2 linked regions of the Methylomonas sp. 11b genome follow. The protein of the gene in region 1 binds, or shares a complex with, the protein of each later gene. Links are inferred from orthologs where the notes say so. Each region holds a gene or a part of one and is shown on either strand. Other genes may lie near its edges. The genes, in order: nusB and rpsJ.

Region 1 (14,614 bases):
ACATAAAAAAAGCCCTCGGTGTAACACAGGTTCTCTGGAACCTTTTTGAAAAAATCCACATGTGCCCTAAACGGTGCCCTGTGGCGTTTTTTCAACGTGTTAAACCGATGGCTTTATGATTATTATCCTTAAGAATCAATCAGTTATCTGGTAGCGGGGGCAGGATTTGAACCTACGACCTTCGGGTTATGAGCCCGACGAGCTACCAAGCTGCTCCACCCCGCGATTGATTTGACTTATTATACAGACCTTAAATTATTTAGCAAGCAATAAACATGCTATTTGTTAAATAATGCCAACAGATAAGTTCCTTATGTGCTTGCTGTTGCTTTTAAAATCTGATTATTAGGGTTGGCCGGCTGGCAAATCCGCTGTACTCAGATCGGTATTTAAACAGGTCGGATGACCGAAACCATTTGCACTAACACCGGTACCTCCGTTCGGATTGGTGGTAATGTCATAAACGATATTATCAGGACGCTGTGGGTCGCCACTCACTCCCCCGACGCCGACGATATGGTCAAGCCCCAGATTATGCCTGACTCTCCAGGCGATATTATGATCGGCACAAGATGTGTCGCCGCTTAAACCGACGCCACCGACCAGCGTTTTACCCACTGAATACAAGCCTAGGCCACCACCGAATACATTAATGCCACCAATTTTTGACCCAACCATAGGATCTTGAGGAGTACCGTTTAAGCCTGAATTTCCACCGTAAGCAACGCCGGTTTCAACTGGATTGCTCTCTTGAAGTCCGAATAAACTACCACCAGGCTGTACCGCTGAATATAAATTCGCTGTCGATAACGCCAAACCATTGGGCTTGCCGGAACCAGCAGAATCTGAGGAAGAATCAAGACTGAGCGAATTGGCTGTGTTGGCTTTTTGCGCTGAGATAACGCGACTGGCCGGCCACTGTGCGCCCCGATTGGTGCCGGAAAACGCTACGGCACAAACCACGCCGTCACGATTAACTAATGTGGCCCACATATGCAAATTAAGCCCGCTTTCCTCCGCACTCACTGCGTCGTCAAGTGCAGCTTTTAATGTGGCGTGATTGGGCAAACCCCGACAGGCATGCCCCACCCCTTTATTGTCATCTTTATCGGCGATTGCCGCACCGGTGTTGGCCAGCATCAAAAGTGAAGCAGCGAATAACCATCGTGTATTCATAAAAAGCCCTCCTAATTGTTTGTATATTTATTAGGCTTGAGGCTTAATATTTTCCGCAACGCAGCCTTCAATCAGTCCCCCAAACCGACATGGATTTTAGTCGCATGAATTATCATGGGTCAAATGAGAACAATGCCAAAAAACACTGACTGTTAAAAAATCGTTAATTCAGTTCAAACTGAAAAATCAAACCAGAGGCGCATAATCAAGGCGGCAAAGACGCCTGCCACCACGTCGTCCAACATAATGCCAAATCCACCGTGCACGTGCTTATCGAGCCATTTGATCGGCCAAGGCTTGACGATGTCGAACAAGCGGAACAACACAAAACCCGCCAATAAGCTCTGCCAGGAAAAGGTTATGCCGGTCATCGTAATCAAAAATCCGGCTACTTCATCCCAAACGATACCGCCGAAGTCATGGACTTGCAATTTTTTAGCGGCTTGATCGCAAATCCAGATACCGATGCAAACGCTGACCAGCGTTACCGTTAGATAAATCCACTCATTCGTTTGCAGCAAAGCGAGGTATAGCGGAATAGCGGCGAGCGTACCCATCGTGCCGGGCATGGTTTTGGATAAACCGGAACCGAAACCAAACGCCAGAAACAAGGTAGGGTCTTTGACGATTTGCAACGCACTCAAACGTGCGTTGCCGTAATGCTCCTTAAGAAAAATGCTCAAAACCCTTCACCTCGAATGCCTCCACAAACCCTGCCCTATTCATCCGCAAACCCGGCTCGGCCTCGATACGCCCCACACAAGTAGCCGCAGGCAATGATTGAGAACGATCCGCCGACACAGTAAAACACAATTCGTAATCATCGCCGGCAATCAAGGGCATGCGCCAATCGCCGCTGTGCTCGATAAACTCTCTCACTGACGCGGATAGCGGTAAGTTGTCCCATTGCAAACACGCACCAACGCCGCTTTGTTCCAAAATATGCCCCAAATCGGCAGCTAGTCCGTCGGAAATATCGATACAGGCATTGGCGACGCCGCGCAGCGCCAAGCCTTCCGACACCCGCGGCTGTGGTTGGTTAAAGCAACGCAAAGCCAACTCCTGATCGGAGCAGGCATAACCTTGTTTAATTTTCAAACCCAAACCGGCATTACCCAGTTGACCGGTGACATAAATCAGATCACCTGCCTGGGCCCCGGAACGCAATAGCGCCCTACCCTGCGGCAGCACCCCCATCGCTTGCACCGTCAAAGTCAACGGTCCGGACGTGGTGTCGCCACCAATCAAATCGACATTATGTTGCCGAGCCAGATTGATAAAGCCATTCGAGAAAGCTTGTAACCAAGTTTCATCGACTTTGGGCAAGGTCAACGCCAATGTCACGGCGAACGGCTCGGCACCCATTGCCGCCAAGTCACTTAGATTAACCGCCAATAATTTATGACCCAGCAGCTCAGGATCCGCGTCAGCAAAAAAATGCACATTCTCGACCATGGTATCGGCGGTGACCGCCAATTGGTAGCCGGACGGAATGTTCATTAGCGCGCAGTCGTCGCCTATGCCCAATTGATTAAACGGATGCCGAGGGGCATGCACCGCAAAATAGCGGCGGATAAGATCGAATTCGGCGACCGCCATCAGTTTTGGATTTTCGCCTGCTTGGCGGCTATCTCGACGGCGCGCTGTTTTTGCGCGACTTTATCGAGAATACCATTCACGTATTTATGACTGCCGTCGGCGCCGAAATCCTTGGCCAGATTGACGCCTTCGTTAATGATGACTTTGTACGGGGTTTCCAAGCGGTTGATCAGCTCGTATGCGCCAATGCGCAGGATAGCGCGTTCCACCGGGTCGATTTTTTCGACCGGCCTATCGACGAACTCGGCCAGCGCGGCGTCTATCACATCCAATTGTTTCGGTACGCCATGAAACAGCTCGCTGAAATAGGTTTTTTGCGCGCCTTTCAGATGCTCTTCTTCCAGAAAATAGGTTTCGATACGGATCAGGCTCTCGCCGGACATTTGCCATTGATACAGCGCCTGTACCGCGCACTTTCTGGCGTTGGTTTTTGCTTGACTCATTAAAGACCCAGGTTATTAAAGAGACTGACCATTTCTATCGCCGATAAAGCAGCTTCCGAGCCTTTGTTACCGGCTTTGGTGCCGGCACGTTCGATAGCTTGTTCGATGCTGTCCACGGTCAACACGCCAAAAGCCACCGGCACGTCATATTGCAATGCAACTTGCGCAATACCTTTCACGCATTCGCCAGCGACATATTCAAAATGCGGTGTGCCACCGCGAATCACCGCGCCCAAGGCAATAATCGCATCGTATTTTTTGCTGGCAGCAATTCGTTGCACCACCATCGGCAACTCAAACGCGCCCGGCGCTTTTACCAGGGTAATGTTGTTTTTATCCGCGCCATGACGAACCAAAGCATCGATCGCGCCGCCTTCCAGTTGTTCGACAATAAAACTGTTGAAACGCGAAGAAACAATGCAAAACTTGCCGCCTTGCGCGGAAAAGTTGCCTTCCAGAGTCGTGACTGTTGCCATCTGTTTACCTGTTGTTGAATGATTGAAATCTTTTAAAATCAAAATCAATGCGTCGCATCGATATGCTCGACCACTTCCAAATCGAAGCCGGACAAGCCTATGTATTTTTTCTGCGCACCCATCACCTTTAAACGCCTTACTCCCAAATCCGAGAGGATGCGGGACCCGGCCCCGGTGGTGCGCCAATCCGAATCGGCACTTAAATCCTGACTGTTTTTGACGCCATGATCCTGCATTTGATAGGCGTGAATCAGCTCGACTAAATCCTTGTTGTTTTCTTTCTGGCGGATAATCACCAACACACCGCGCCCTTCTTCGGCGATATTTTTCAAGGCTTCCCGCACCGGCAGACTGCAATCGCTGCGCTTGGAAAACAATAAATCGTCGATCAAATTACGGGCGTGGACACGTACCAACACCGGTTCGTCGCCAGCGACATTGCCCATCACCAAGGCCAGATGCACATTATCGTCGTTGCAATCCTGGTAGGCATACAATCTAAAATCGCCGAATTCGGTCGGATAGACGCATTCGCTGATCCGCTCCAGGGTATTTTCGTGTTTGATGCGGTAGTGGATCAAATCGGCGATGGTACCGATTTTCAGATTGTGCTGTTCGGCAAACACTTCCAGATCGGGCCGGCGCGCCATCGAACCGTCGTCGTTCAGGATTTCGACAATCACCGCCGCCGGCTCAACACCCGCCAGCCTAGCCAGATCGCAACCGGCTTCAGTGTGACCAGCCCGATTTAACACGCCACCGGCTTGCGCCATCAATGGAAAAATATGCCCGGGCTGCACCAGATCGCTCGGCTGGGCATTTTTCGCTACCGCCGCCTGCACGGTCAAGGCGCGGTCGGCGGCGGATATACCGGTTGTCACGCCGGTAGCCGCTTCAATCGATACGGTGAAATTGGTGGTATAAGGCGTATTGTTGTCGCTGACCATCAGCGGCAAACGCAACTGCTGACAACGTTCACGGGTTAAGGTCAGACAGATCAGGCCACGGCCGTATTTGGCCATGAAATTGATGTCTTCCGGCCGGGCAAAGGCCGCCGCCATCAACAAATCGCCTTCGTTTTCCCGGTCTTCATCGTCCATGATGATGACCATTTTGCCTTGGCGAAGGTCGGCTATGATTTCTTCTATGCTATTCATTTAATAAAGCCTGCGTTTTGTAATAAGGCCTCGGTGACACCGCCTTGACTATAAGCTGCGGTTTCGCCTTTCATCAAGCGCTCCAAATAACGGGCCAGCAAATCGACTTCCAGATTCACCTCGTTGCCGGCTTCGGTGCTACCCAGGGTGGTTTCTTGTAAGGTATGCGGCACGATGTTCACGGAAAAATACGCGCCGTCGACAGTGTTGACGGTGAGACTGATGCCGTTGATGCAAATCGAGCCTTTTTCGGCGATGTATTTGGCTAGCGAATCCGGCGCCTTGAATTTGAAGCGGATCGAGCGGCCATCGGCCTGCTTCTCGACCACTTTGCCGATACCATCGACATGACCGCTGACGATATGTCCGCCCAGGCGGCTGGACGGCGTCATCGCCAGCTCCAGATTAACCGGCGTACCGGTACTTGCTGTCTTTAAGGTGGTGCGCGATAAAGTCTCGTTGGAGACGTCGGCGCAAAAATAATGTTCGCCCAATTCCACGGCGGTCAGGCAAACGCCGTTCACCGCAATGCTGTCGCCCAAGGCGCATTCGCTCAACGACAGCTTGCCGGTATCGATAATTAACCGGCAATCGCCACCTTTAGGCTGGATGGTCTTGATTTTGCCGATGGCTAAAATAATCCCGGTAAACATGGTTATCACTCTATAAAAGTAAAAATGTCCGTAACGATCAGCGCGGCGCTGGCTCGGAGGATTGCTTTGGCGCGTGGGGGGGCGGGTCTTTCTTTAGCGACTTAGCCGGCTTACGATAAACATCAACGGTTTGATAGGTGCCGCTATGATAATCGTAGATTTCGATTTCGTGCTTTTCGCCAATCAATTTGCCGCCTTGAATCTGCAAGGTACTGGTTTCCGGGGTATCGTCCTCATCCGCCGTCGCCGAAGCAGGCAGCAGGCTAAATACCAATGTCATGACAATAATACTTTTCATCGTTTCAATCGGTTTTTGCTTGATAGCGTAATCTTAAATCCGGTCCAATTTGCCGGGCTTCGATCAGGCGCAGTGTTTTTTTATCCTGCATGGTCAGCATGCCCGGCAGACTAAATAGGCCGCGCCCTTGATCGCCCAACACACACGGCGCCATGTAAATCAACCATTCATCGATCAGTCCGCTATTGAGCAGCGCACCATTCAGCGTGGCGCCGGCCTCCACCCAAGCCGTGTTGATTTGTAACTCGGCCAGCAACTTAAAAACCTGTACCAAGTCTGCGCGCCCGTTCCGCGCATCGACCTGAAAGACTTTGCAGCCCACGTCGCGTAATTTCTGCTGTTTTAGCGCGTTGTCGCTACAGGTAATAATCCACACATCTACCGCATTGTCCAACAGCCTGGCGGATAAGGGCATGCGTAATTGCGAATCCAGCACCACTTTGACCGGCTGCACCGCATCGAAATCGACGCGCGCATTCAATTGCGGATCGTCGTACAACACTGTATCGATGCCGGTGACAATTGCGCTGCTGGCCGCCCGCAAGATCTGTACGTCTTGCCTGGCTTGGGCGGATGTAATCCATTGACTCTCGCCGGAGGCCAGCGCGGTACGGCCGTCGAGGCTCATGGCCAGCTTGCTGCGTATCCACGGTAAACCCAGCTGCATACGTTTAAAAAAGCCTTGGTTTAGCTTTTCTGCTTCTTGCTGCAAGACGCCGACCAGCACCTCAATGCCTGCCTCCCGGAGTTTTTGCAAACCGCGTCCAGCCACCAGGGGATTGGGATCCTGCATCGCCACCACGACCCGGCTGATCCCGGCAGCGATCAGCGCGTCGCTGCAAGGGCCGGTTTTACCATGATGGCTGCAAGGCTCCAATGTGACATAGGCTGTGGCGCCCCGCGCATTATCTGTTTTAGCCAGCGCATCGACTTCGGCATGGGCAAATCCGGCGCGTTGCGTCCAGCCCTCGGCAATCACGTTGTCGTCTTTGACCAACACACAACCGACATGGGGGTTGGGATCGGTTGTGTATTTGCCCTTTTCCGCCAATTTGACGGCGCGCGCCATATAGGCCGCGTCTTGACTAGGCGTCATGCTTTTGCAGATTTTCGATCATCGCGGTGAATTCGGAGACATCCTGGAAGCTGCGATACACCGAGGCGAAGCGTACGAAAGCGACATGATCAAGTGTTTGCAATTCTTGCATCACCAGTTCGCCCAATTCGCGAGCCGGAATTTCCCGTTCGCCCTTCGCCGTCAGGGCTTTTTTGATGCGGCTAAGCGCCGCTTCGACGGCGTCCACTTGTACCGGGCGCTTTTCCAGGGCCCGCTGCATGCCGGACCGCAGCTTGGCTTCGTCGAAACTTTGCCGGGCGCCATTGCGTTTAATGATGCGCGGCAAGGTCAATTCAACCACTTCAAAGGTGGTAAACCGCTCTTTACAGGCCACGCATTCGCGGCGACGTTTGACTTGATCGCCGTCGTCGGCCAAGCGGGTATCGATCACCCGAGTATCTTGTGCAGAGCAAAACGGACAACGCATAGTAAAGAGCCAAATCGAGATTCAAAGGGCGGCCATTTTATTACAGAATGGCTTTATATTGAAATCGGCTAATAAACCGCGCCTCATTCGTTCAATATCCCTTTCGCGACCGAGCGGATATGCACGTCGCGTTGCGGAAAAGGTATCTCGATATGGTGGGCCAGCAAAGCTTCGTATATTTTTGTGTGCAGGCGATGGGTAACGACTGTCCTATCGCTGAGTTCGCGGACGAATACGTTAATTTTGAACTGTAGGGCACTATCGCCAAAGCCGACAAAGATCACCAACGGTTCCGGGTCGCTCAGCACTTGCTCTACGCTTTTTACCGCATCGGCCAGAATTTCCTCCACCATTGCCACGCTGGTGCCGTAGGCCACGCTGACCGGCACCACCACCCGGGTGACGGTATCCGACAGAGTCCAGTTGATCAAACGGTCGGTAATAAAGGTTTTATTCGGCACCACCAACTCTTTTCTATCCCAATCGACAATATGCGTCGCCCGCATTTGAATGCGGCTGACCCGGCCGGTCACATCGCCGACCGTCACCGTGTCGCCAACCCGAATCGGCCGCTCGAACAACAAGATAATGCCCGACACCATATTCGCGAAAATCTCCTGCAAACCAAAACCCAAACCCACCGACAGCGCGGCCACCAGCCATTGCACTTGCGACCAACTGCCGCCCAGCTCTTTGGCAACCGCCAGAAAGGCGATGGTTATTAAGGAATAACGCACTAACTGGATCAACGCATAACGACTGCCGGCGGTCATTGCGAACTTGCCGGCGGTTACCAAATCCACCAAGGCTGGAAAATTGCTGGCAAACACAAAGGCCAGGCCGCTGTAAACCAAGCAAATCAGCAAATTGATCAGCGTGATGGGTTGTAATGTTTCTTTACCTTCCACCATTTCACTATGCTGCCACAGCACGACCTGATCGAACACTGTCAAGGCCGGCAAAATATCGCTCCAGATCATCCAGAAACCCATCAACATGATCACCATCACTACCGTGGTCAATAACTTATGGCTTTGCTGATTGATTTTGGAAATATCCAGTAATTGCTCCTCGACCGGATAGCCCCCTTCCAAGTTGGCGCTACTCACGGCAGCTTGTTCGACCTGTTTACGTTTTTGTCGCGCATTTTTTAAGGCCAATTGCCGTTCCGTGTTGCGCAACCAACGCAATACCAAGCCCTGGAACAATACGGTGATAAAAATCAAGCGTAGCGTTAGTAGCAACTTTTCCTGCAACTCCAATGCGCTTTGGTAGTAGCCCGCCACCGCAAAGCCGATGATGACCAGCGGCGTCAAGACGGCGATACCGTACCAGAGGTAACGCAAACTGCTGAGCCAGCCATCGGATTGTTGATAGAAGTTTTTGCCTAAGCCGGTTATGGGTTGCGTGAGGCGATGCAACACGTAGCTCATCATCAACATCATCACAATCATTGCCGTTCTACCCAGCGCATGACTGTGTTCCGAAAACAAATCGCTACCGGTCATCGCGGTGATAAACACGCAAGGTACCAGCACGAATCGCGCCCATTTCATTTGCGCGTAAAGTAACTGGACCGCATGTTGCGGCCACTGCAACAAGTTGTCGGCGACACCGCCGGGTTTAAACAAACGAAACACGAATTGCACTATGCACAAGGACACAGCGGTGGCGGTCAGGCCTTCGGCAAAAGCATGGCTAAACAGATTGGCCCGAACGTTCAATATCAACACACCAGCCATCCAGGCCATAAGCAATGGACCCGATAAGGAGAGCAATAACAGATATAGCAAGCTGGATAAAATTTCCGCAAATTCTTGATTGACGGCTTTTTTTCCTAACAGCTCCGTCAAGCGCTGTTTGACGCCGGCACGAAAGCGCCAGTGGAATATTACGACACTCAAACCACCGAGTACCAACAGCGGGAAATGACTAATACCGTCCCAAAAACCGCTCACCACCCCCAACCAGTTCCCGGGACTCATAAACCACAGCAAGGAGGAGAAAATATCTTGCAGGAAATATTTGTCGATAACCGGGGCACTTGGCACCCAGAGCAAGCGTTGATCCAAATACGCGCTAAATTTGTCGGCTATACCCAGCATTTGCTGCAAACTAAAATCGACATCGCCCAGCACTCGGCCGTATTCGTTGTAACCGTTAGCCAGTCTTGCCACCAGATCTTTCTGATCGTTCAGCAACATCCGCAATTCGGTACGCACCCTCAGCTTTTCCGAGTCCGGTGTGTTCTCCGGCAACTGGGCAATACGCGTCAACAACAGTTGATTAATATCGACCAGGCCCTTTTTGGCTTCATCCAGCTTGAACATTTCCAAACTCGCCAGCGCAATCTGATTTTGAATCTCGTCGCTCAAGGTGCTGTATTGTTTGCGTTGCGGCAAATTACGGCGCTGTTCGCGCAGTAAATTACCCAAGGCCGGACTTAAACCCGCCAGGCTGATTTTTTGCTCGGCGCTTTGAAAGTCCTTTTCCAGTTGTTTGTAGCGGACGTCGATTTCGTTTTTCTGGAGCGAGTACAGCTCCATATTTTTGTTTATTTCCTGCAAACTGCGGTTGAACTGCATGTTCTCTTTCGTGGCAGCGCGAATTAACGGATGCTTGCCCTCCGCTTCTTTTTCCGCCTGCAATAACGCTGCTTGTTCTTTGTCAGTTTCCTGCTGACGCCGCTCAAGTAGGAAATTATCGAGGTCGGCAATCACCAAGCTCTGCTGCTCGCGTTGCAAGGTCAACAGATGGACACGATCTTTATTGGTTTGCAATTGCAAAGGATTGCTAAGATTTTCCAGCTCCAGCGTTTTCAGCGTGCTGTTTAACAGGCGAATCCGGCTATCCAGCTGCACTTGCCTGGCTTCTTTTTGATATAGATTATCGCCGGCTTCAGACGCCAACACTTGCTGTTCACGCTGACTGGAGGCCTGCTTACTCTTGATTTCGGAGACTTTTTCCCTGATCAATTGCGGGCGGCCGCTCAGTTCGCCCAAAGTGGCTTCGATACGGCTAATCTCCGCATCCAAATCGCTAAGCCGGGTTTTTTCGATAAGCAGCCGTTGCTCTAACTCATCCGTCGGAAAAATCGCTAGTTTCTCCGGCTTACGAGTTTTCAAATTGGCTTCGGCCTCGGCTATTTGTTTTGCCAATTGCTTAACTTCTACCGGCAAGCTGTTTAATGCCTGCTTGAACGATTCAGCCTGTTTATCCTGGGCCTCCAATTCATTGAGGTTGTCTTCGCTCTCATGATAAGCGGCCAGAATCCGGTTTTTCTGCTCTTCAGGCAGATTTTGCTTGTCTTTGACGGTCTGAATACGTTGTTGTATGTCGGCAAGCGATAGCGATTTAATCGCCGGCTTTTGATTTGCGGCGTGGGCTAGGTTTAAACTGATCAGCAAAAACAGCAAACAAAAGGCAAAGCCGGATCTTAAAAAATTAGGTTTCATGCGTTGGCTGGATAACAAAATAAATCTTAAAAACACATTATAAGAATGGAAAACGGATTGAGCGAACTGGAAGGTGTTATTAAATATCGCCTTGATCATCAGCATAACGAGTTCGCTGCGGACATCGACATCAGCGAACTCAATGCCTGGCGTAGCCTGTTTTATCGCTTGCGGCTGATTGGGCAAATAGCCGAAAAATACGCTGGGCTGGGGTTTGGCAACATCAGTCGGCGCCTGGTTCCAGGCGGTCAGGCGTTTTTGATCTCCGGCACTCAAACCGGACATTTGCCGGTTCTTGACAAACAACACTATGCGCTGATCGAAAGCGCATCGCCGGAACATAATGCCATCAAGTCGCGTGGCTTATCGCAACCGTCCTCGGAAGCGCTCACCCATGCCAGCGTTTACCAGCAACACCCAGCGATTAACGCCGTGATACATGTGCACTGTCCGGAGTTGTGGTTGCAGACCGACCGGCTGAATCTGGCTTTTACTGCGGCAAACGTGCCCTACGGTACCCCGGAAATGGCCAATGCCGTTGCCGCGTTATTTACCTCAGGTAGACTGCAACAAACTGGATTATTCAGCATGCTCGGCCACGCAGACGGGATTGTGGGGTTTGGCGAGACCTTACCCGAAGCGTCCTGCTTATTAATCGAGCAACTCGCCAAGGCCATGGCTATTGAGCAAAACCGGCCGTGGCTTTAGAATACCTGCATTCATTAGCATTTATTAATTTTTCTCATGCCGGACATTATCATTTACACCGCTAAACTCTGCCCGTATTGCACCATGGCAAAAAAACTTTTTGATCGCAAAGGCGTCGGCTATACGGAAATCAATGTGGATGCCGAACCTGGACTACGTCAGCAAATGATGGAAAAAACCAAGCGTCGCACCGTACCGCAAATCTATATCGGCGAGCGACATATAGGCGGGTTTGATGACTTGCATGAGCTGGATATGAACCACGAGTTAGATCCGTTACTAAGCGCTTAAGCCGGTCAACACTGGTTTTGACATACCTTCCTGGACACCATCTTTATTGAATGACGCCAATTGCGATAACGCGCCGTGTATTATTTGTCTTGGATAAATGACCGGCCTAAAAATGCCCAAAATGCATGAGTCAACGGCGCGAGCAGCCCATTGTGGTCTTATTTGACGATCACCAATTGCAGACCAAGGCGGGTGACCAATTCGTTGCTCTCTACCCAAACCACTTTGCCCAAAGCGCTCAATCCAAGTTCGGCAGCCAACAGCTTAACCGGAGCGTTGATCTTGATGCAGGGATGATTACCCGTTAGCTTCAAGCACATGCCCTCTACCGAGCGATTCACGCCTTCCACACTGAAACGCTCCTTGTCGATAAACAATTCGGCTTTAAACGCTTCCAGCTTGCGGTAACCGCGCCGCTTGCGCCAGAGCTTGTGGGCATTGTGCACGACATCGCGAAACTCCATGCCCATCATGATGCGATTGCGTTCGCGTTTTACCCAAACGATATCGACTTCGCCAGCCAACATCAATTCCGCGACAAATATTTCCGCTCGCCGATCTTCATTCAACAACGCTTCAAAATCCTGGATAGTGGTGAGAAGGTCACCAGGACTGACTTCGACCATCGCGCCTTTCAGCGACACATCGTAGCAATTTAGTTGCAAGGTTTCGCCGCCAACAAATAATTGGCCTTCCGCGTTAAAGTTTTTTCGGTACTCTTTTCTATCCTGAAACATGATCGCAATCTCTCTATAACGTCGGTCAAAGATAGCTTAATTTTTGATTTGCGTTGCGCGGCGGCAGGCTTTACCTACCTGCACCATCAGCAATTCGTCAGTCCGTTAAGCAAATCGGCCTTGATGTCATCGATATTTTCCAAACCCACCGAAATTCTCACCAAGCTGTCTTTGATGCCGGCCTCGGCGCGCGCTTCAGGCGTCAAGCGACCATGCGTGGTCGTTGCGGGATGGGTGATCGTGGTTTTTACATCGCCCAAATTCGCGGTAATCGACAACATGCGTGTCGAATCAATCAGCTGCCAGGCGTGATCTTTACCGCCTTGCAATTCGAAACTGACCACTGCGCCGAAATGCGTCTGCTGGCGCTTAGCCAACTCGTGCTGGGCATGCGATTCCAATCCAGGGTAATGCACCTTGGCAACCGCCGGTTGTTGCTCCAGCCATTTGGCCAGCTCGAACGCATTATCGCAATGCGCTTTCATGCGTAACGCCAGCGTTTCCAGTCCACCTAGAAATACCCAGGCGTTGAACGGGCTCATCGTCGCACCGCCGGTACGCAGATAGGGATACACGTATTTTTCGATCAACTCTTCGTTGGCCACCACGGCGCCACCCACGCAACGCCCTTGGCCATCGATGTATTTAGTCGTGGAATGCACCACCAAGTCCGCGCCCAAGGTCAATGGCTGCTGCAAGATCGGTGTGCAAAACACGTTATCAACCACCAACAACACTCCATGCCGATGGGCAATGTCCGCTAATACCTTAATATCAGCGATTTCAATTAACGGATTGGAAGGCGTTTCCAGAAACAAAAACCGCGTATTGGGCTTAATCGCCGCTTCCCAGGCCGCCGGCTCGGTCAGGCTGACAAAATCGGTCTCGACACCAAACTTGCTGAAATAATTCTGGAAGGTCAAAACTGTGTTGCCGAACACACTGCGGGAACAGACCACATGGTCGCCGGCTTTCAGCAAAGCCATGCCCACGGCCATGATCGCCGCCATGCCCGACGAAAACGCCAGACAACGCTCGCCCTTTTCCAAATAAGCTAAACGCTCCTGAAACGCGCTGACGGTCGGATTGGTGAAGCGCGAGTAGATATTGCCGGGTTGTTTTCCGGTAAAGCGCAGGGCCGCTTCCTCAGCCGATTTGAACACATAGCTGGAGGTAGCGAAAATCGGGATGCTATGTTCGTCTTCGTGAGTGCGCTTATGCCCGGTGCGGATGGCCAAGGTTTCCGGGGCGTAGTCTTGCCAATCAAATTCACTCATTTCGGGTCCTGTTACTTTGCAACTTGCATCTCTATGATAAAGCTGCTGCTGTTACGCAATTCCTGCGCATTGTCATTGCGCAAGGCTTCGATGCGTGCCAGATAAGCATCGTCGATATCGCCGGTAATGTAATCATGACTGAAGCATGAGGTATCGAAATGCTTGATGTCCGGGTTACCTCGACCGACCGCTTCAATCAAATCGTCCAAGTCTTGATAGATCAGCTTGTCGGCGCCCAGAGCCTCGCAAATCTCATCCTCGGTGCGATCATGCGCAATCAGTTCATGCGCGGCCGGCATGTCGATACCGTAAACGTTGGGATAACGTACCGGTGGCGCCGCAGAGGCAAAATATACTTTATTGGCACCGGCATCGCGGGCCATTTGGATAATCTGCTCGGAAGTAGTGCCGCGCACGATGGAATCGTCCACCAGCAATACATTCTTACCGTCGAATTCCAACGAGATGGCATTCAGCTTTTGCTTCACCGACTTTTTACGCATTTTTTGCCCAGGCATGATGAAAGTCCGGCCGATATAGCGGTTTTTCATAAAGCCTTCGCGAAACTTCACACCCAGGTCATGAGCAATTTGCGAGGCGGCGGTGCGGCTGGTATCCGGAATCGGAATGACCACGTCGATGTCGTGGTCAGGCCATTCCCGCTGAATTTTTTCGGCCAGTTTTCTACCCATCCGCATTCTGGCTTTGTACACCGAAATATTGTCGATGATCGAATCCGGCCGGGCAAAGTAGACATATTCAAAAATACACGGACAGTGATCGACGACTTCCGTACACTG
Region 2 (11,635 bases), 1.8 Mb from region 1 along the record:
TTTGCCCTCTTTCAACAAAAACCACAATACCCGTTACAACTATAGATAACGCGAACAACACAACAATAAACGCACCATTCATTTCACCAGTACGAGCAAGCTCCAGTGTTCCACCGATTGCGGAAGGCAACCCGGACACGATGCCGGCAAAGATAATTAGCGATATACCATTACCAATTCCCCTCTCCGTAACCTGCTCTCCAAGCCACATTAGGAATATTGTCCCGGTAACCAACGTTATGGTGGTTATAAGGACAAAACTAACACCTGGCTGGATAACAACAGCTAGCCCACCGGCTGTTTGGTTTTGCAAGGCCACTGAAATACCAATCGATTGGAACATGGCCAATACAACGGTACCGTAACGGGTGTACTGAGAAATCTTTCTACGCCCGGACTCACCCTCTTTTTTAAGCTGCTCCATAGCAGGAATGACTATAGTCATAAGCTGCATAATGATAGAAGCCGAAATGTAAGGCATTATACCTAGCGCAAAGAGGCTCAAACGCATCAAAGCCCCCCCCGAAAACATGTTAAACATGTTTAGGATGGAACCGGACTGCTGCTCGAACATTATTGATAAGGCTTTTGGATCTATCCCTGGAACAGGGATATGAGCGCCAATTCTATATACGACAAATGCGCCTAAAACAAACAACAATCTTGACTTGAGCTCACCAAACCGAAATGTGCCTGCAGAAACATCAACTCCTTTAGCACTCACTTAAGCCTCGACTTTGCCACCAGCAGCTTCAATAGTTAATTTTGCACCAGCCGTCACACCGAGTCCTTTTAAAATTAAAGACCTTGAAACAGTTCCAGTATTCACTACTTTAACTTTTTTCGAAAATGCAGGAATGATGTTATTACTAATCAATAATTGAATATCAACAACATCAGCCTGAAGAACATCAATTTCAGCTAGACGAACTTCAGCGGTAAATTTTTTAGTTCTGGAGGTAAAGCCCACTTTAGGAAGTCTCCGCTGTAAGGGCATCTGACCACCCTCAAAGCCGACTTTATGAAAACCTCCAGACCGCGCCTTTTGACCTTTATGACCTCTACCGCAAGTTTTACCATCAGTAGATCCTATGCCCCGCCCAACGCGTTTCGCTTTTTTTCGTGCGCCGCATGCAGCTTGTATTGTGTTTAGATACATTAAACTTCCTCAACTTTTAGCATGTACGCGATCTTATTGATCATTCCGCGATTTTCAGGCGTATCGATAACCTCAACGACCTGCCTTATTCTGCTTAGACCCAATCCTTTCAAACATTGCTGATGACTCTTTAAGCGACCATTTTTACTTTTAGTCATCATTACGCTTAATTTTTTGCCACTCATATCGTTTTACCCTGTTATTTGATCAACAGATAAACCGCGCTTTGCTGCGATTTTCTTAGCATCATGCATTGCGGTCAAACCGTTAATTGTGGCACGCACAACATTGATCGGGTTACTTGTACCGATACACTTAGCCAGCACATTATGCACGCCAACGACCTCAAATACGGCACGCATAGCGCCACCCGCGATAATACCGGTACCCTCTGAAGCAGGCTGCATATAAACCTTAGCGGCACCGGTATTCGACATAATTGAATATTGTAAAGTACCTTCTTTTAACGCTACTTTTCGCATATTTTTTCTAGCTTGCTCAAGCGACTTTTGAATCGCTACAGGCACTTCCCTCGCCTTGGACACGCCATAACCAACACGCCCGTCGCCATCGCCAACGACCGTAAGCGCAGCGAAACCAAAAACCCGACCGCCTTTTACTACTTTTGCAACGCGTCTTACTGAAACCAATTTTTCCTGCAATCCGTCTGTACTACCTTGAGATGGTGCTGTTGCCATGCTATTCCCCTAAAACTTCAAGCCAGCTTCACGTGCAGCGTCTGCTAACGCTTTTACGCGGCCATGATATTTAAAACCAGAGCGATCAAATGCAACCTCTGTTACACCAGCTGCAATAGCTCTTTCAGCAACAATACGCCCCACCTCGGTAGCAGCCTTAATATTACTTGTATTACTAAGACCAGCCTTTACGTCAGCTTGCAATGTAGACGCCGCCGCAAGAGTAGCCGTGCCGTCAGCACTAAGAACCTGCGCATAAATATGCTGGGAAGTTCTATGTATGGTAAGTCTATTTACATTTAACTTTTTTATTTTGCAGCGTAGTCTTAACGCCCTTTTTAATCTTGAAGACTTCTTATCCATCACTTCACCTATTTCTTTTTGGCTTCTTTTCTAGCCACGTATTCGTCAGCGATTCTCACACCCTTACCTTTATAAGGCTCGGGCGGACGAAAAGCTCTGATTTCAGATGCGACTTGGCCGACTTTCTGTTTATCATTGCTCTTCACATGCAATTCTGTTTGCGTTGGCGCTTCAACAGTTACACCGTCGGGAATTAGATATTCGACAGGATTTGAATAACCCAAGGAGAGCGTTAAAAGATTATCTTTAACTTGCGCCCTGTACCCGACTCCAACCAACAACATTTTTTTTACGAAGCCCTCAGAGACTCCTTTCACCATGTTGTTAATTGAAGCTCTAGCAGTACCAGCGTGAGCCTTAGCACCTTTCACACTATCGTCCCATTTAACTCTAATTACGTTAGATTCGATTTCAAGATCAACAGCATCACAAAGATCAAACGCAAGCTGACCTAGTTTACCGTTAACTATCATTTGCTTGCCGTCAACTCTTACATCAACGCCTGATGGCAAAGTTATAGGCGCATTAGCTACTCTAGACATGATATACCTCTTAAATTAGCAGACAGTGCAAATGACTTCGCCGCCGTGCCCTATAGCACGCGCAGCGCGATCAGTCATCACACCATTAGAGGTTGACACTATAGCTATACCTAAACCACCTAGCACTTTAGGCAACTCGTCTTTAGACTTGTATATTCTAAGACCTGGACGGCTAACTCGCTTAACGCTCTCGATAACAGGAACCCCGTTGTAATACTTCAGCTCAACAGTCATTTCTGTATGGCAACCGGTAACTTCAGTTTTAAAATCGGTAATATATCCCTCTTCTTTCAAAACCTTCGCGATAGCCAGCTTTAGCTTAGATGAAGGGATTTTTACACTTTTTTTGCCAGCAGATTGACCATTTCTAATTCTGGTTAGCATATCTGCTATTGGATCTGTCATACTCATTTTTCAATTCTCCAAAACTTAAACAGAACTACCAGCTAGCCTTTGATAAACCTGGAACGTCACCACGCATGGTGGCCTCCCTCAATTTATTTCTGCTAAGACCAAATTTTCTGTAATATCCATGCGGGCGCCCCGTCAGATTACATCTATTGCGCAACCGGGATTTACTGGAGTCTCTGGGTAATTTTTGAAGTTGAATTTGAGCGCTCTCTTTCTCTTCGAAGGAGGCATTCGGAGATCTAATTATTCCCTTCAATTCGCTTCTTTTTGCCTGATATTTTTTTATCAGTCCTTCGCGCTTTACTTCGCGAGCAATCATTGATTTTTTTGCCATGTCGATACGCCCTAGTTTTTAAATGGAAAATTGAATAACTTCAACAGCGCTAAACCTTCTTCATCTGTTTTAGCAGTTGTTGTGATACAAATATCCATACCACGGAGCGCATCAATCTTGTCATAATCTATTTCAGGGAAAATAATTTGCTCTTTAATTCCCATTGAATAGTTACCACGACCGTCGAAACCCTTAGAACTCATACCCCTAAAATCGCGTATTCTAGGTATAGAAATGGTAATTAGCCTATCCAGAAATTCATACATTTTATCGGCGCGCAACGTAACCTTGCAACCAATCGGCATGTCGTCGCGAATCTTAAATCCTGCAATTGATTTTCTAGCCAACGTAATCACAGCTTTCTGCCCTGATATTTTTTCCATATCAGAAACCGCAGATTGCAGAACTTTTTTATCTGCAATAGCTCCACCAACACCCATATTAAGTGTTATTTTTGTGAGCTTTGGCACTTGCATTATTGTTTTGTAGCCAAATTGCTCCTGCATCGCGGGAACAATTTCAGTTTTGTATTTACTTTGTAGTCTAGCCATAGCGTTATTACCTTAGAGACCAACGTTTTCGTTAGTAGATTTAAAATATCTGACTTTTTTTCCATCATCTAGAATTCTAAAACCCACTCTGTCGCCTTTTTTCGTTTTTGGGTTAAATAAGGCAACATTCGAAATGTCGATTGGCATGTTTTTATCAACAATACCACCAGAAACACCTAGGTTCGGATTACCTCTTTGATGCTTCTTTACTAAGTTAATACCTTCGACTAATAGTTTTTGGTCTTCAAGTACTTTACTTACCTTCCCTAGCTTACCCTTATCTTTTCCTACTATTACGATGACCTCATCGCCTTGTTTAATCTTTTGCATCTTTGGACCTCTACAATACTTCTGGCGCTAGAGAGATAATCTTCATGAATTTATCGCCTCTTAATTCACGAGTAACCGGCCCAAAGATACGAGTACCAATTGGTTGTAGTTGGTTATTTAAAATTACCGCGGCATTGCCGTCAAAGCGTATAACTGAACCATCAGCCCTACGAACGCCTTTACGAGTCCTTACAACTAATGCGTTATATACGTCGCCTTTTTTAACTCTTGTACGCGGCATAGCGTCTTTGACGCTTACCTTGATGATGTCACCGATGCCAGCATAGCGGCGGTGCGAACCTCCAAGGACCTTGATACACATGACCTTTTTTGCGCCACTGTTATCGGCGACGTCAAGGCTAGTTTGCATCTGAATCATTTTTTAAAATCCCAACTAAAATTATTGATTATCTATTGGCAGTTTCTAATACTTCCAACAGTTTGAACGCCTTATTCTTAGAAATAGGACGGCAAGAGGTAATTGAAACCACGTCGCCCTCTTGGCATATATTGTTTTCGTCGTGAACGAGAAGCTTGGTGGATCGCTTTATATACTTTCCGTATACAGGGTGCTTTACCAGGCGCTCAACCAAAACAGAAGCAGTCTTATCCATTTTATTGCTAACTACCCGACCAGTTACCTTACGTACAGTATCTAGATTTTCGCTCATATCTATACTCTTACCATTTCACTTAGAATAGTATTAATGCGAGCAATATCTCGCCTCACCTGCTTAATTTGACTCGGCTTGCTAAGTTGCCCAGTTCCCTTTTGCATTCTCAAGTTGAATTGTTCGCGAGACAACTCCAAAAGACTGGAATTCAACTCTTCTTTTGTTTTGCTTCTTAAATCTTTCGCTTTCATTACATTATTGTCCGTGCAGAGAACGTAGTTTTCACAGGCAATTTAGCTGCGGCCAATTCAAAGGCTTCTCTTGCTAATTCCTCAGAAACACCCTCAATTTCAAACAGCATCGTGCCGGGTTTAATTTGAGCAACCCAGTATTCTACACTACCTTTACCTTTACCCATACGAACTTCTAATGGTTTTTTCGTGATAGGCTTGTCTGGAAAAATTCTGATCCAGATTTTACCACCACGCTTTACGTGACGACTAATAGCTCTCCTGGCCGCCTCAATTTGGCGGGCGGTCATTCTACCACGGCTAATTGATTTTAAACCATACTCGCCGAAGCTTACTGACGAACCGCGCAACGCCGTACCGTTATTTCTACCGGTATGTTGTTTGCGGAATTTTGTTCTTTTTGGCTGAAGCATCTCTTATATACTCCTTCAACTATTTTTTTGAGTCGGCGTTTAATGACGCTGCATGAGCATCCATATCAAACACCTCACCCTTAAATATCCAAACCTTTATACCGATAATTCCATAAGTGGTTTTGGCTTCAGCAGTTCCGTAATCAATATCTGCCCGCAAAGTATGAAGCGGCACACGGCCTTCGCGATACCATTCCGTTCTAGCAATCTCAGCTCCGTTCAGTCTACCTGCTACGGTGATTTTTATACCCTCAGCACCTAAACGCATGGTGTTAGTAACAGCTCGCTTCATCGCACGACGGTACATAATCCGTTTTTCAAGCTGTTGAGCTATGCTTTCAGCCACTAAATACGCGTCAAGTTCTGGCTTGCGAATCTCTTCGACATTTAATTGGACAGGAACTCCCATCATTACAGATATACTCTGCCTTAACACATCTATATCTTCACCTTTCTTACCTATCACAATCCCAGGACGAGCGGTGTGCACAGTAATATTGGCATTATTCGCAGGACGATTTATTTGCACCCTGCTGACAGATGCGTGAGCTAACTTTTGTTTGATGTATTCTCTAACCTTCAAATCCTGCAACAGAAACACAGGGTAATTCTGGCTATTTGCATACCATCTCGAAGTCCAATCTTTTACTATCCCGAGACGAATCCCAGTGGGATGTACCTTTTGTCCCATTTGCTACCTCTATTTCTCTGCTACTTTAATTGTTATGTGACAAGTTCTTTTTAGGATGTGATTCGCACGCCCTTTCGCCCTTGCGCTAACTCTCTTTAACGTTCTGCCTTCGTTAACGAATATGGTCGAAACCCTTAATTCATCTACATCAGCACTTTCGTTATGTTCTGCGTTAGCTATTGCCGACTCAAGAACTTTTTTGATTATCGCAGCAGCTTTCTTAGAGCTGAAACTCAGCAAATTCAATGCTTTTTCAACAGGTAACCCGCGTATTTGATCCCCTACAAGCCGTGCTTTTTGCGCAGAAAGAGGAGCGTTACTTAATTTAGCCGAAACTTCCACATTCACTCCTTATCTTGATTTCTTGTCTGCTATATGACCTTTATAAGTCCTTGTAGGCGAGAACTCACCCAGCTTATGCCCGACCATATTTTCTGAAATCAATACCGGCACATGCTGTTTGCCATTATGCACGGCAATAGTCAATCCCAGCATATCTGGGCTGATCATTGACCTTCTAGACCAGGTTTTAATCGGTTTCCTATTATTCGCTCTCACCGCTTCCTCTACTTTCTTAAGCAAGTGATGATCTATAAATGGACCTTTTTTAATTGAACGTGGCACGTCAAATACCTCTTATTTTTGCTTACGGCGTCTGACAATCATGTTGTCAGTACGTTTGTTTTTTCGAGTTTTATAGCCTTTTGTCGGCGTTCCCCAAGGAGACACAGGATGTCTACCACCCGATGTTCTACCTTCACCACCACCATGTGGATGGTCTACAGGGTTCATCGCTACACCTCTAACAGTAGGTCTGACACCGCGCCATCTTTTTGCACCAGCTTTTCCTAACGAAATAAGATTGTGCTCAGAGTTGGAGACTTCGCCAACTACACCTCTGCAATCTGACGGGACTTTCCTCATCTCTCCAGAACGAAGCCGGATGGTGACGTATGCGCCATCTTTAGCAACCAATTGAACAGAGGTTCCTGCGCTTCTTGCAATTTGAGCGCCCTTTCCTGGCTTCAGTTCGATACAATGAATTGTGGTGCCCAAAGGCATATTCCGCAGAGGCATACAATTTCCAGGCTTAACCGGAGTCGTTTCAGCACTCAATATCTCTTGGCCTATCTCGATGCCTTTTGGCGCAATTATATATTTGCGCTCGCCATCTTTAAAAAGAATCAGCGCTATATTCGCAGTTCTGTTCGGATCGTATTCAATACGCTCAACTAGCGCGGGAATATCGGTTTTGTCGCGTTTAAAGTCTACTATCCGATAGAATTTTTTGTGTCCACCGCCAATATGGCGAGTCGTTATTCTACCTAGATTGTTACGACCACCGGTATTGTTCTTTTTGTCAAGTAGTTGTGCAAATGGCTTACCCTTATGCAAATCATTATTTTGTACACGCACTACAAACCGAGAACCCGGAGATGTCGGTTTTGATTTTAGAATAGCCATGCTCTTCTACCGCTCCTTATTTGCTTTAAAGTATTATGCTGTCGCTAATTCAATGTTATGACCGGGCTGAAGCTTAACATAAGCTTTTTTCCAGTCGGATCGCTTACCCAATGTACGTCCGAATCGTTTAATTTTTCCTTTAACATTCAGAACACGAACGGCAGCTACTTCAACACCAAACATCAATTCAACTGCATTTTTAATCTGCAATTTAGTTGCAGACTTTTTTACTTTGAATACAAACTGATTACTTTGGTCAGCAGCGTTGGAGCTTTTCTCCGACACAATTGGCGCATACAGAACGCTTGCTAGTTTGATTTTTTCAATGCTCATGCCAAACGCTCCTCAATCTGTTTCAGCGCTGCTGCTGTCGCAATTACCTTATCCGCAGAAACCAAGGACACTGGGTCCACACTACTTGGAGTAACTACGGCTATATAAGGGATGTTTCTAGCCGCCAGAATTAAATTTTCATTTAAGTCATCCGCAACCACTAACAATCTTTTCGCATCGATACCTTTTATCTTGCTCAAAAAGTCTTTTGTTTTTGGTGTTGCCGGCGTTATGTCGTTGCATACGGCCAACCTACCCTGTCTCAACAACTCAGAAAAAATAGACCTAATACCGACCTTATACATCTTCTTGTTCAACTTCTGATCAAAAGATCTTGGTTGAGCTGCAAATGTAACACCGCCTGTACGCCATACCGGGCTCCTGGTTGTTCCTGCGCGCGCACGACCAGTACCTTTTTGACGGAAAGGCTTAGCACCACCACCACTTACCGCCGCGCGGTTTTTTTGGCCTTTAGTGCCCGCTCTTGCTGCTGAAAGATATTTGGTTACCAGTTGATGCACCAACGTTTCGTTAAAATCCTGTCCGAATACCGCCTCGGAGACATCGAGCGCCTGTGCTGAATCTTGATTATTGATTGCAGGTATTTGCAAAGTCATAAATTAACCTTTATTTAACATTTTTACTGCAGGGGTGATCACTACATCACCACCCTTGGCACCAGGCACAGCGCCTCTGACTAAAATCAGGCTCCGCTCAGCATCTACAGCATGGATAGTCAAATTCTGTATTGTAGTTTTGACCGCCCCCATGTGTCCGCACATTTTCTTACCTTTAAATACTCGGCCCGGAGTTTGATTCATACCGCTAGAACCGGGAACCCGATGGGAACGTGAGTTACCGTGCGTCGCATCTTGCGTTCTGAAATTATGGCGCTTAACTGTACCGGCAAAACCTTTACCAATGCTAGTACCGGACACATCGACGACCTGCCCAGCTTCAAACACATTAACTTTTAACTCCGTCCCTGCAGAAAACTCGCCAGCCTCGCTCTCACTTAGCCTAAATTCCCACAGACCACGACCTGCGGTGACATTGGCAGATGCGTAATGCCCAGCCATTGCTTTGTTGACTTTTGAAGACTTAACATCACCCGCCGCTACCTGAATAGCGCGATAACCATCAGTTTCAATGCTCTTCACCTGTATAACTCTGTTAGAGTCTATATGAAGTACGGTAACAGGTACCGAAGAGCCATCTTCGCAAAAAATTCTGGTCATACCACATTTACGACCAATAAGACCTATTGACATCTGCCAATCCCTCTAAATTATTACTTGCTGCTATTTAAGCTTAATTTGAACATCGACCCCAGCCGCCAGATCCAACTTCATCAAGGCGTCAACAGTCTTATCGGTTGGCTCAACGATATCAAGCAACCTTTTGTAAGTTCTCAGTTCATATTGATCACGAGCATCTTTATTGACATGCGGTGAAATCAATACAGTAAAACGTTCTTTTCTAGTAGGCAAAGGAATAGGCCCCTTAACTTGGGCGCCTGTTCTCTTCGCTGTTTCTACTATCTCACCCGCTGACTGATCAATCAATTTATGATCAAACGCTTTTAATTGGATTCTGATAGTTTGATTGGCCATCTTGATTACTCGATAATAGAAGCAACAACACCCGCACCAACGGTGCGACCACCTTCGCGAATCGCAAAACGTAAGCCGTCTTCCATCGCAATCGGTGAGATTAGTTTTACGGTAACAGCGATGTTATCACCAGGCATCACCATTTCCACACCTTCTGGCAAATCAACCGCACCGGTTACGTCGGTTGTTCTAAAGTAGAACTGCGGACGGTAGCCATTGAAGAACGGGGTATGACGGCCACCCTCTTCTTTGGACAGCACATAAATCTCTGCTTTAAAGTGAGCGTGTGGCTTGATGGAGTTAACATGCGCCAATACTTGACCACGTTCAACATCTTCTCTTTTGGTACCACGCAACAGGACACCGACGTTATCACCCGCTTGACCTTGATCAAGCAGCTTGCGGAACATTTCCACACCGGTGCAGGTCGTTTGAACGGTGTCTTTAATGCCGACGATTTCAACTGCTTCGCCCACTTTGATGATGCCACGCTCAACACGACCGGTTACTACGGTACCGCGACCTGAAATTGAGAACACGTCTTCGATGGGCATCAAGAACTTGCCGTCGATCGCACGCTCTGGCTCAGGAATGTAACTATCCAGAGCTTCAACCAAGCGGACTACGGATTGTACACCAATTTCGCTTTGCTCGCCTTCTAAAGCTTTCAATGCAGAACCCACAATAATAGGGGTATCGTCACCAGGGAATTCATATTGGTTCAACAGCTCACGAATTTCCATTTCGACAAGCTCAATCAGCTCGGCGTCGTCTACCATATCTGCTTTGTTCAAGAACACGACAATGTAAGGCACACCAACTTGACGTGACAACAGGATGTGTTCGCGCGTTTGCGGCATAGGACCGTCCGCAGCCGAGCAAACCAAGATGGCTCCGTCCATTTGGGCCGCACCGGTAATCATGTTTTTAACGTAGTCAGCGTGACCAGGGCAGTCAACGTGGGCATAGTGGCGGTTGGCTGACTCATACTCTACGTGTGAGGTAGAAATAGTGATACCGCGCGCACGTTCTTCTGGGGCGTTGTCGATTTGATCAAAAGCCTTGACCTCGCCGCCTTGCAGCTCCGCCATTACTTTTGTTAATGCCGCTGTCAATGTGGTTTTACCATGGTCAACGTGACCAATGGTGCCAACATTTACGTGCGGTTTCTTTCTTTCAAATTTTTCTTTAGCCATGATTCAATACCTGATATGTAAAAAATTTAAGATACTTTTCTAATAATCGCTTCCGCAATATTTGCAGGTGCTTCGTTATATCTTTCAAACTGCATACTGTACGTTGCCCTACCCTGAGTCGCCGACCTTAGATCCGTGGCATAACCGAACATTTCAGCAAGAGGCACTTCGCACTCTATTACTTTTCCGGCCGGAACATCTTCCATTCCATGAATAACACCTCTCCGTCGATTAATGTCACCCACTACCTCACCCATATAGTCCTCGGGGGTTACTACCTCGACTTTCATAATGGGCTCCAGCAACGCAGGATTTGCAGTCTTAGCCCCATCCCTGAAGCACATAGATCCTGCTATCTTGAAAGCCATTTCATTCGAATCGACATCATGATATGAACCATCGAATAAACTAACCTTTACATCAACAACCGGAAAACCAGCTAAAACGCCGTTCTCCATTTGCTCTTGCACACCTTTATCTATAGCTGGAATATATTCCTTTGGAATAGCGCCACCAACCACTTCACTCACAAATTCATAGCCCGAACCACGCTCCTTTGGTTCTAACCTGAGCCACACATGTCCATATTGACCCTTGCCTCCTGACTGCCTTATAAACTTCCCTTCACACTCTACGACGCTCTTAATTGTTTCCCTGTATGCAACTTGCGGC

What was found.
Region 2: the proteins of nusB (region 1) and rpsJ are in contact, whole or in part, in a solved structure (PDB 3D3B), measured with the Escherichia coli proteins. The link is inferred for Methylomonas sp. 11b from one-to-one orthologs.

Annotation. Positions count from the first base shown.
Region 1 is NZ_KI911557.1:500,933-515,546, reverse strand. What follows is about bases 1,497-4,376. They hold nusB (transcription antitermination factor NusB), read right to left. Parts: upstream 3,219-4,376; coding sequence 2,775-3,218; downstream 1,497-2,774. Other genes in these bases: ribBA (bifunctional 3,4-dihydroxy-2-butanone-4-phosphate synthase/GTP cyclohydrolase II), read right to left, coding at 3,739-4,376; ribH (6,7-dimethyl-8-ribityllumazine synthase), read right to left, coding at 3,218-3,694; thiL (thiamine-phosphate kinase), read right to left, coding at 1,843-2,775; METH11B_RS0102520 (phosphatidylglycerophosphatase A family protein), read right to left, coding at 1,497-1,859. Outside these bases: METH11B_RS28270 (hypothetical protein), read right to left, coding at 1-4; METH11B_RS0102525 (heme-binding protein), read right to left, coding at 346-1,176; more of METH11B_RS0102520, read right to left, coding at 1,350-1,496; more of ribBA, read right to left, coding at 4,377-4,851; METH11B_RS0102495 (riboflavin synthase), read right to left, coding at 4,848-5,504; METH11B_RS0102490 (hypothetical protein), read right to left, coding at 5,542-5,802; bifunctional diaminohydroxyphosphoribosylaminopyrimidine deaminase/5-amino-6-(5-phosphoribosylamino)uracil reductase RibD, read right to left, coding at 5,807-6,898; transcriptional regulator NrdR, read right to left, coding at 6,888-7,346; METH11B_RS0102475 (mechanosensitive ion channel domain-containing protein), read right to left, coding at 7,430-10,801; METH11B_RS0102470 (class II aldolase/adducin family protein), read left to right, coding at 10,847-11,509; grxC (glutaredoxin 3), read left to right, coding at 11,546-11,800; METH11B_RS0102460 (PilZ domain-containing protein), read right to left, coding at 11,959-12,537; METH11B_RS0102455 (O-succinylhomoserine sulfhydrylase), read right to left, coding at 12,624-13,814; purF (amidophosphoribosyltransferase), read right to left, coding at 13,826-14,614. UniProt on the Escherichia coli protein: Part of the processive rRNA transcription and antitermination complex (rrnTAC). The complex forms an RNA-chaperone ring around the RNA exit tunnel of RNA polymerase (RNAP).
Region 2 is NZ_KI911557.1:2,326,015-2,337,649, forward strand. Bases 8,112-10,904 are described here. They hold rpsJ (30S ribosomal protein S10), read right to left. Parts: upstream 9,768-10,904; coding sequence 9,456-9,767; downstream 8,112-9,455. Other genes in these bases: rplW (50S ribosomal protein L23), read right to left, coding at 8,112-8,154; rplD (50S ribosomal protein L4), read right to left, coding at 8,151-8,771; rplC (50S ribosomal protein L3), read right to left, coding at 8,775-9,425; tuf (elongation factor Tu), read right to left, coding at 9,773-10,904. In the rest of the region: preprotein translocase subunit SecY, read right to left, coding at 1-724; rplO (50S ribosomal protein L15), read right to left, coding at 725-1,159; rpmD (50S ribosomal protein L30), read right to left, coding at 1,159-1,344; rpsE (30S ribosomal protein S5), read right to left, coding at 1,351-1,857; rplR (50S ribosomal protein L18), read right to left, coding at 1,867-2,220; rplF (50S ribosomal protein L6), read right to left, coding at 2,229-2,762; rpsH (30S ribosomal protein S8), read right to left, coding at 2,778-3,173; rpsN (30S ribosomal protein S14), read right to left, coding at 3,202-3,507; rplE (50S ribosomal protein L5), read right to left, coding at 3,519-4,058; rplX (50S ribosomal protein L24), read right to left, coding at 4,071-4,388; rplN (50S ribosomal protein L14), read right to left, coding at 4,399-4,767; rpsQ (30S ribosomal protein S17), read right to left, coding at 4,796-5,059; rpmC (50S ribosomal protein L29), read right to left, coding at 5,062-5,253; rplP (50S ribosomal protein L16), read right to left, coding at 5,253-5,666; rpsC (30S ribosomal protein S3), read right to left, coding at 5,686-6,357; rplV (50S ribosomal protein L22), read right to left, coding at 6,367-6,699; and 5 more genes. UniProt on the Escherichia coli protein: Involved in the binding of tRNA to the ribosomes. Part of the processive rRNA transcription and antitermination complex (rrnTAC). The complex forms an RNA-chaperone ring around the RNA exit tunnel of RNA polymerase (RNAP).